Microbaculum marinisediminis: one gene and its partners. The protein of the gene in region 3 interacts with the protein of the main gene of each other region in a pairwise test. Links are inferred from orthologs where the notes say so. Each region holds a gene or a part of one and is shown on either strand. Other genes may lie near its edges.

Evidence for each region.
Region 1: the proteins of MUB46_RS11450 (region 3) and sfsA interact in binary tests that used the Escherichia coli proteins (3 or more experiments, as listed by UniProt). The link is inferred for Microbaculum marinisediminis from one-to-one orthologs.
Region 2: the proteins of MUB46_RS11450 (region 3) and MUB46_RS08485 interact in binary tests that used the Escherichia coli proteins (3 or more experiments, as listed by UniProt). The link is inferred for Microbaculum marinisediminis from one-to-one orthologs.

What each region holds. Positions count from the first base shown.
Region 1 is NZ_JALIDZ010000005.1:423,655-426,575, forward strand. The notes cover bases 94-2,860. They hold sfsA (DNA/RNA nuclease SfsA), read right to left. Parts: upstream 1,951-2,860; coding sequence 1,237-1,950; downstream 94-1,236. Other genes in these bases: map (type I methionyl aminopeptidase), read right to left, coding at 94-163; MUB46_RS13555 (FkbM family methyltransferase), read left to right, coding at 317-1,180; MUB46_RS13565 (competence/damage-inducible protein A), read left to right, coding at 2,074-2,838; gpt (xanthine phosphoribosyltransferase), read left to right, coding at 2,852-2,860. Outside these bases: more of map, read right to left, coding at 1-93; more of gpt, read left to right, coding at 2,861-2,921. UniProt on the Escherichia coli protein: Binds to DNA non-specifically. Could be a regulatory factor involved in maltose metabolism.
Region 2 is NZ_JALIDZ010000003.1:507,642-510,683, reverse strand. The notes cover bases 24-2,911. They hold MUB46_RS08485 (ABC transporter ATP-binding protein), read right to left. Parts: upstream 2,023-2,911; coding sequence 1,024-2,022; downstream 24-1,023. Other genes in these bases: MUB46_RS08480 (ABC transporter substrate-binding protein), read right to left, coding at 2,078-2,911; MUB46_RS08490 (ABC transporter permease subunit), read right to left, coding at 24-1,027. Also shown: more of MUB46_RS08490, read right to left, coding at 1-23; more of MUB46_RS08480, read right to left, coding at 2,912-3,042. UniProt on the Escherichia coli protein: Part of the ABC transporter complex CysAWTP involved in sulfate/thiosulfate import. Responsible for energy coupling to the transport system.
Region 3 is NZ_JALIDZ010000004.1:541,675-544,707, reverse strand. The notes cover bases 1-2,879. They hold MUB46_RS11450 (glutamate-5-semialdehyde dehydrogenase), read left to right. Parts: upstream 1-733; coding sequence 734-2,026; downstream 2,027-2,879. Other genes in these bases: MUB46_RS11445 (nicotinate-nucleotide adenylyltransferase), read left to right, coding at 2,055-2,723; proB (glutamate 5-kinase), read left to right, coding at 1-725. In the rest of the region: rsfS (ribosome silencing factor), read left to right, coding at 2,932-3,033. UniProt on the Escherichia coli protein: Catalyzes the NADPH-dependent reduction of L-glutamate 5-phosphate into L-glutamate 5-semialdehyde and phosphate. The product spontaneously undergoes cyclization to form 1-pyrroline-5-carboxylate.

The DNA of each region.
Region 1 (2,921 bases), on a different replicon or contig from region 3:
GCGCGCCGGTCGTGACGCCCGGCTGCGTATGCTCGGCCATCAGATCGAGCGCCTTCGCCGTCAGCTGGCCGGCCTTGCGCATGCCTTCGAACGCCTCGGCGCCGTACAGTTTGATGTCACCGGTGTTGCGCGCCGGGGCGATATCCGCGTCTACGTAATTCATTGGCCTCCGTCAGCCGCCCCGACCCGGGCGGCGGTCCCGCAGCTTCAATCCCTGTCCGGAATCTAATCTAATGCCAGTGCGGCGCAAGGCATTGCAACGAGCAAGGCATCGGGCATCCTTGCGCCGGCACCAACGATATGGTCTTTCGCGGCGATGATCGCAACACTACAGCCCGGCCAGGGCACTGCCCAGGACACCGCGCCGTTTGGCACCTATGCACCGACGCCCATGCAGGCGCGGCTGATCGCGTTCGCGCGGCGCCAGCCGGAAACCTGGCTCGGCAAGCGGCTGGCGTTTCTGGCCCGCCGTCTCGTCATGCTGGGCCTCGACCATCCCCTCGACGTCGAAGTGTTCGGCCAGAAGATGCGACTCAATCCGTTCAACAACGTGTCGGAGAAGCGGATCCTGTTCACGCCGCAGTATTTCGACCAGGCGGAGCGAGAAATCCTGCGCGAGCGCGTCGGCGAGGACTTTGTATTCGTGGATATCGGCGCGAATGTCGGCGGCTATTCGCTGTTCGTCGCCGGCCAGGCCGGGCGGGGCGCCCGCATCCTGGCGATCGAGCCGCAGCCGATCGTCTTCGACCGGCTCGTCTACAACATCGGCCTCAACCCGACCGGCACGATCAAGGCGATCGCCTGCGCGCTGGCCGACAAGGAAGGCGAGATGACGCTGTTCCTGCCCGCGCGCAACAAGGGCGAGGCGAGCGTCAAATATGTCGGAACACCCGGCGGCGACGACCGCTCCGTGCAGGTGCCGGCGCGCACGCTGATGAGCCTGCTCGCCCAGGAGAACATCGACCATATCGATGCGATGAAGATCGACGTGGAAGGCGCAGAGGACCTGATCCTGGTGCCGTTCCTGGCCGAGGCGCCGCGGCCCCTGCTGCCGCGCCTCATGATCATCGAGAACGCCCGCGACCGATGGGAGACGGACTGCATCGCGCTGCTGCAGAAGGCGGGCTACCGCCAGACCGCGGAGACGCGGCTCAACCTGGTGATGGAGCGGCCCGACTAGCCGGCCCGGCTAGCCGGCCCGACTGACCGCCCGCTTTAGCCCTCGAAGGGTAGGACTTAGCCTCGAAAGGGGAGGGCGCCGGTCACGTCGATGCCCTCGGCGGTGATCGCGCAGCCGTAGGCGAGGACCTCGACGCCGGCCTCGCGGGCGCGGTCGAGCGCCGCGCCGTAGGCCGGATCGATGTCGCGGGCGATCGCCACCGTCTCGGTGTCGCCGCGCTGGACGAGATAGAACATCGTCGCGCGGGCGCCCTGTCTCACCATCTCGGCGAGTTCGTCCAGGTGCTTGGCGCCGCGTGCGGTGACCGAATCGGGGAATTCGGCGAGCCCCGGCTCACGCACCAGGTGGACGTTCTTGACCTCGACGTAGCAGTCGGGCCTGCCGTCGTCGCCGAGCAGGATGTCGATGCGGCTGTTCTTGCCGTATTTCACCTCCCGGCGCAGGCTGGCATAGCCTTCCAGTTCCGGCACCGCGCCGGCCGCGATCGCCTCTTCGACGAGGCGGTTGGGGTGGCCGGTATTGATGCCGACCAGCGCCGGCCCGTGGCCGGCGTCGACCTCGACGATCTCCAGCGACCAGGCGAGCTTGCGGTTGGGATTGTCGGATTTCGACAGCCAGGCGGCGATGCCGGGATCCTTGAGGCCCAGCATCGAGCCGGGATTGGCGCAATGGGCGGTGACGACCTCGCCGCCGTCCAGTTCGATGTCGGCGAGGAAGCGCTTGTAGCGGCGCACCAGGCGGCCGCGGACGAGGGGGGAGGAAAATCGCATGATAGGGCTATGCCGCGTCGCCGCCGCCAAGGCAAGGGCCACCGTCAACTTGAGCTGTCCACTTGAGCAGACGAGAGCGCTGGGCTAGATCAGCCGCCACCATGACTTGGCGCGGGTGAGAGCATGAGCGACGGGCGCACTGAGAGTGGCGGCGAGCCGGTGACGGCCGCCGTTCTGGTGATCGGCGACGAGATCCTGTCCGGACGCACCAAGGACAGGAACATCGGCTATATCGCCGAGTACCTCACCAATATCGGCGTCGACCTGCGCGAGGCGCGGGTGGTGCCGGACGTGGTCGAGGAGATCGCCGACGCGGTCAACGCGCTGCGGGCGCGGTACACCTACGTGTTCACGACCGGCGGCATCGGCCCGACCCACGACGACATCACCGCCGACGGCGTCGCCCACGCGTTCGGGCTGCCGGTCATCCACCATCCCCGCGCGGTCGAGATCCTGACCGCCTATCTCGGCGACCGCCTCAACGAAGCGCGGCTGAGGATGGCGCGGATGCCGGAAGGGGCCGAGCTGATCGAGAACGCGGTGTCGAAGGCGCCGGGCTGGCGGATCGGCAACGTCCACGTGATGGCCGGCATCCCCTCGGTGATGCAGGCGATGCTGGACGCAATCGCGCCGACGCTGAAGACCGGACAGAAGATGCTGTCGGTGACGGTCGAGGGACGGGGCCTGAAGGAGGGCGATGTCGGCGGGCCGCTCACCGAGATCCAGACGGCCCATCCCGGCGTGATGATCGGCAGCTACCCGCGTTTCGACGGCAAGCGGTTCACCACGGCGCTGGTCGTGCGCTCGCGCGATGCCGCGCTGATGGCGGCGGCGCAGGCCGATGTCGAGGCGCTGGTCGCCCGGCTGCAAGCAGAGATCGAGGACTAGAAAGGACAACACCATGTCGGGGCCAGCGGACAAGGCATTCCCGGTCTCCTGGGACCAGTTCCACCGCGACGCGCGGGCGCTGG
Region 2 (3,042 bases), on a different replicon or contig from region 3:
GCACATCGAACGCGTAATGGCGCAGGGTCAGCGTCAGGTTGTAGGGCCACAGCCTGACGAAACTCGCGTAGATGACGATCGCGACCAGCGACAGGATTCCGGCGGCGACGACGAGCGAATAGACGAACCAGGCGAGATCGCGGCCGCGCTGCGGTTTGGGCACGAGCGGCACCGATTGCGAAGTCAGCGACGCGAACTGCCGCCGCGCGATCCACTTCTCGCCCATGACGGCCAGCGCGGCCGGCAGCAGCAGGATTACGCCTATCACCGCGCCCATCGCGAAATTGGCCTGACCGGAGACCTGGTTGTAGATCTCGACGGCGAGGACCGAGTAGTTGCCGCCGATGACGACCGGATTGCCGAAATCGGTGATGACGATCGTGAAGACCACGAAGGCGGCGGAGGCGAGGCCGTAACGGGTGCCGGGCAACGTCACGGTCCTGAAGATGCGCCACGGACTCGCCCCGAGACTTTCCGCGGACTCGTACATACGCGCGTCGGCGACCGCGAGCGCGGTGCTCAGGATCAGGAAGGCGTGCGGAAACGCGTAGACGACATCGGCGATATAGATGCCCCAGAAACCGTATATGTCGATCTCGGTTCCGAAAGTCCGGTTGATGAAACCGTTGCGCCCGAGCAGGAACTGCAGGCCGAGCGCCTGCACCAGCGAGGGAGAGAACACCGGCAGCAGTGCGATGATCCGCAGCACGGGCTTAAACGGCATGCAACTTCGCTGCATCGCGTAGGCGAAACCGTAGGCAAGGACGAGGGTCGTCGCGGTGACGCTCAGGCCGACCTCGAACGTATTGCCGACGATGCCGATGAAGCGGGCGTCCGTAAAATAACGAACGAAATTCGCAAGACCGATCCCGTCGGGCGTAACGAAGGAATTCTTCAGGATCGCCCAGAGCGGCACCAGCACGAAGACGACGAGCAGCAGCCCGGTCGCCGCGACCATGAACGTGCCGAACACGCGGTCGGCGTCCATGGAGCGCGCAGGCGCGTTCGGCGCGGAAGACACGCTCATGCCGGCGCGGCCGCGAGCCGGCAGATGCGGTCGGGAGGCAGGTCGAAACGGACCCGGTCGCCGACCGCCAGCCGCCTGCGCCGCCCATGCACCTCGATCTCGAGGTTCTGCCCCTTGGTTTCGACGCCGAGCCGCATGGTGTTGCCGAGAAACGCGACCCGATGGACCGTACCTTCGAGCGACCCGCTATCGGCGATCGCCACATGCTCCGGCCGGATGGCCAGGACCGCGTCGTTTCCGCCCGCATCGAGACCGGCGCGCAGGTCCGGATCGTCCAGGATGTTCAACCGGCCGATGAACTCGCCGACGAACCGCGTCTCCGGGCTCCAGTAGAGATCCTCTGCGGTCCCGATCTGCTCGATGCGACCGCGGTTCATGACCACGATGCGGTCGGCCATTTCCATCGCCTCGTCCTGGTCGTGCGTGACCATGATCGTGGTGATGCCGAGCCGCTGCTGCAGCTCGCGGATCTCGCCGCGCAGGGACTCGCGCACCTTGGCGTCGAGGGCCGACAGCGGCTCGTCGAGGAGCAGCACCGCCGGCTCCGGCGCCAGCGCCCTGGCCAGCGCGACGCGCTGCTGCATGCCGCCGGACAGTTCGTGGGGAAGCTTGTCGGCATGTTGGCCGAGATGGACGACGTCGAGCATCTCCGCGACCCGCGCTTCGATGCGGGCCCGCTCCCATTTCCGGCATTCGAGGCCGTAGGCGATGTTGCGCGCCACCGTCATGTTGGGAAACAGCGAATAGGACTGGAAGACGACCCCGAAATTGCGCTTCCGGGCCGGCAGCCCGGCAAGATCGTCGCCCTCTAGAAGGATCTCGCCCTCGTCGAGCACTTCCAGCCCCGCGACGAGCCGTAGCAGGGTCGTCTTTCCGCATCCGGACGGACCGAGAAAACAGACGAACTCGCCCTCCGCGAGATCGAGATCGACATGATCGACCGCCACCACGGCGCCAAAGCGCTTGGTGACGCCACGCAAACTGAGAAACATCATACCCCCCGGCCCAGAAGAAAATCGGGGGACGGTTTCGCCGTCCCCCGGGGGCAGATCACTGCTCGTAGCGCTTCTGCCATTCGGCGATGATGCGATCGTGGTTCTCGGCGGCCCACGCGTAGTCGACCTCGAACAGTACCGTGGAGATATCGTCCGGCAGGCCGGCGTTCTTGAACTTCTCCGGCATGTCGCGGCCCTGCATGGTCACGATCGACTTCCACTTGTTGTATTCGGCCTCGGCGTTCTTGGAGACGGTCCAGTCGAGGAACTTCTTGGCGTCGTCCTTGTTCTGCGAGGTCTTCATCAGCGCATTGGCCTCGAGCTCGTGGCCCGCGCCCTCGCTCGGGATCACCATGGTGATCGGATAGCCCTCGTCGATATTCTTGATGGCGCGCAGCGCGAACGAGATGCCGATGGCGAATTCGCCGGCGCTCGCCGCGTTGCACGGCTTCGAACCGGACTTGATGTACTGGTCCATGTTCTTGTCGAGCGCGTCGAGATACTCCCAGCCCTTCTCCTCGCCCATCATCTGCAGGATCGAGGCGACGTGCAGGTAGCCGGTGCCGGAGCTCGCCGGGTTCGGCATGACGAGCTTGCCCTCGTATTCAGGCTTGATCAGGTCCTGCCAGGACGACGGCATCGGCAGGTTGTCCTTCGCCATCTCCTCGTTGTTGACGCAGAAGGCGCCCATGTAGCCGGTGGTGGCGAACCAGTTGCCGTCCTTGTCGCGGAAGCGCGCCGGCACCTTGTCGATGTCCGCCGGCGAATACGGCTCCAGCATCGCCATGATGCGCGGATCGACCATCGCGGTCGCCGCCCAGCCCCAGATCACGTCGTGCTTCGGATTGTCGGCTTCCGCCAGCATCCGCGCCCGCAGGTCCCCGGTCGAGAGACGCAGGACGTCGACCTCGACATCGGGCAGGTCCGCCTGCATCGCCTCGAGGAACGCGGCGAGTTCGTCTTCTTCGTATGAGGTGTAGACGGTGATCTTGCCCGCGTCCGCGCTGCCGCCGGTGCCCG
Region 3 (3,033 bases):
AGGCCGTGCCGGTCATCAACGAGAACGACACCGTGGCCACCAGCGAGATCCGCTACGGCGACAACGACCGCCTCGCCGCGCGCATCGCCACCATGATGAGCGCCGACTGCCTGGTGCTGCTGTCCGATGTCGACGGCCTCTACACCGCCCCGCCGGCGACCGATCCGGACGCCGAGTTCATCGCCGAGGTCGAGACGGTGACGCCCCGTATCGAGGCGATGGCGGGTGCCGCCGGGTCCGACCTGTCGCGCGGCGGCATGCAGACCAAGATCGAGGCCGCCCGCATCGCCACCGCCGCAGGCACCGCCATGGCGATCGCCTCGGGCCATATCGACCATCCGCTCGCCGCCATCGACGCCGGCGGCCGGGCGACCTGGTTCCATCCGCACGGCAATCCCGTCGCCGCGCGCAAGAAATGGATCGCCGGCGCGCTCGAGCCGCGCGGCACGCTGATCGTCGACGACGGCGCGGTCACCGCGCTGAAGGCGGGCCGCAGCCTGCTGCCGGCCGGCGTGCGCCGCGTCGAGGGCACCTTCGCCCGCGGCGACGCCGTGGTGATCCGCGACGGCGACGGCAACGAGATCGGCCGCGGCCTGTCGGCCTACGACTGCGCCGACGCCGAGCGGATCCTCGGCCGCAACAGCCGGGAAATCTCCGGCATTCTGGGCTATGCTGGCCGCGCCGAGATGATCCATCGCGACGATCTGACGGTAAAGAAGGTATGAGGGACGAGATGGCTGCCGAAGTGCACGAGTTGACCCGCGACGACGACATCGCGACCGTCATGGCCGGTCTCGGCAGGCGCGCCCGCGCCGCCGCGCACGGCCTCGCCACCGCCCCGGCGGAGCAGAAGAACGCCGCGCTGGCCGCGATGGCGGCCGCCCTGCGCGCCCGCACCGCCGAGATCCTGGAGGCCAACGCCGGCGACGTGCAGGCGGCGCAGGCCAAGGGCACGGCCGCCGCCTTCCTCGACCGGCTCAGGCTCGATCCCGCGCGCATCGAGGCGATGGCCAAGGGCATCGAGGACATCGCCGCCCTCGCCGATCCGGTCGGCGCGGTGATCGCCGAATGGGACCGGCCCAACGGCCTGCACATCGAGCGCGTGCGCACCCCGCTCGGCGTCATCGGCGTCATCTTCGAGAGCCGCCCCAACGTCACCGCCGACGCCGGCGCGCTGTGCCTCAAGGCCGGCAACGCGGTGATCCTGCGCCCCGGCTCCGAGAGTTTCCACTCCGCCCGCGCGATCCAGGCCTGCCTCGCCGAGGGGCTTGGGGCCGCCGGCCTGCCCGCCGACGCGATCCAGATCGTGCCGACCACCGACCGCGCCGCCGTCGGCGAGATGCTGAAGGGGCTCGACGGCAATGTCGACGTGATCGTGCCGCGCGGCGGCAGGAGCCTGGTGAGCCGCGTCCAGACGGAGGCTCGCGTCCCGGTCTTCGCCCACCTGGAAGGCATCTGCCACGTCTATGTCCACGCCCCCGCCGACCTGGAGATGGCGATAGCCGTCGTCATCAACGCCAAGATGCGCCGCACCGGCATCTGCGGCGCCGCCGAGACGCTGCTGATCGACCGCGCGCTGGCCGGCACCCACCTCAAGCCCATCGTCGCCGCGCTGATCGACGCGGGCTGCCAGGTGCGCGGCGACGAGACCGTGCAGGCCGCCGACGCCCGCGTCGTCCCGGCGAAGCCCGAGGACTTCGGCAAGGAGTTCCTCGACGCGATCATCGCCGTCCGGGTCGTCGACGGCCTCGACGCGGCCATCGCGCATATCGCCGCCCATAGTTCCGGCCACACCGAGGCGATCATCACCGACGACCAGGCCGCGGCGGACGCGTTCTTCGCCCGCGTCGATTCCGCGATCCTGCTGCACAACGCCTCGACCCAGTTCGCCGACGGCGGCGAGTTCGGCATGGGCGCGGAGATCGGCATCGCCACCGGCCGCATGCACGCGCGCGGGCCGGTCGGCGTCGAGCAGCTCACCAGCTTCAAGTACCGGGTCCGCGGCACCGGGCAGACCCGCCCGTGAGCGCACAGGCCCGCGAGCTGGCAGGCCCGTGAACCGGAAATCCGCCAGGCGCCAGGCGCGCAGGCCCGATACGAGCCCGGTTTGGCCGGCGCTGCCGCCCTACGGCTCGGGCCAGCGCATCGGCCTGCTCGGCGGCTCGTTCAATCCGCCGCATGCCGGCCACCGGCTGATCAGCGAGCTCGCCCTGCACCGGCTGCGCCTCGACGCGGTCTGGTGGCTGGTGACGCCGGGCAATCCGCTGAAGGACCCCGCCGCGCTCCGACCCATGGCCGAGCGCATCGCCGAGGCCGGCCTGATCGCCCGCCATCCGCGCATCCGCGTCACCTCGCTCGAGGCCGACGTCGGTGTCAGCCGCACCCGCGACACCCTGCGCTTCCTCACCGAGCGCTGCCCGACGCTCCGCTTCGTCTGGCTGATGGGGGCCGACAACCTGCCGAGCTTCCACCGCTGGCACGCCTGGCAGGAGATCGCCGGGATGGTGCCGATCGCCGTGATCGACCGGCCCGGCAACACCCTGCACGCCATCGCCGGGCGCGCGGCGAACTGGCTCGCCCGCTACCGCGTCGACGAATCCGACGCCGCGACGCTGGCCGACCGCGCCCCGCCGGCCTGGGTTTTCCTGCACGGACGCCGCTCGCCGCTGTCCTCCACCCAGCTCCGGCGCGCCGGCCAGGCGGAAACGGGGCAATCGACGTGAAAAGCCCCCAAGTATCGCGCTTATTGAAATTGTCACGGGACGTGCCTTATCTTAGAGGCACGGCAGTGCTTCGCCCCTGCGGAGCCGCCGCTGATCTCGGATGGTATGACGAGAGGTAGAACCCCTGACACCATCGAACACCGCTGAGGGCGTCGTCCGCGGCGCGCCTCCCGTTGCGGCTGGCCGGCAGGTAGATCCGTCGGACGGTCTGCTAGAGACGATCGTGGCCGCGCTGGAAGACGGCAAGGCCGAAGACATCGTCACCATCGATCTCGTTGGAAAATCGTCGATCGCCGACACCATGGTCGTC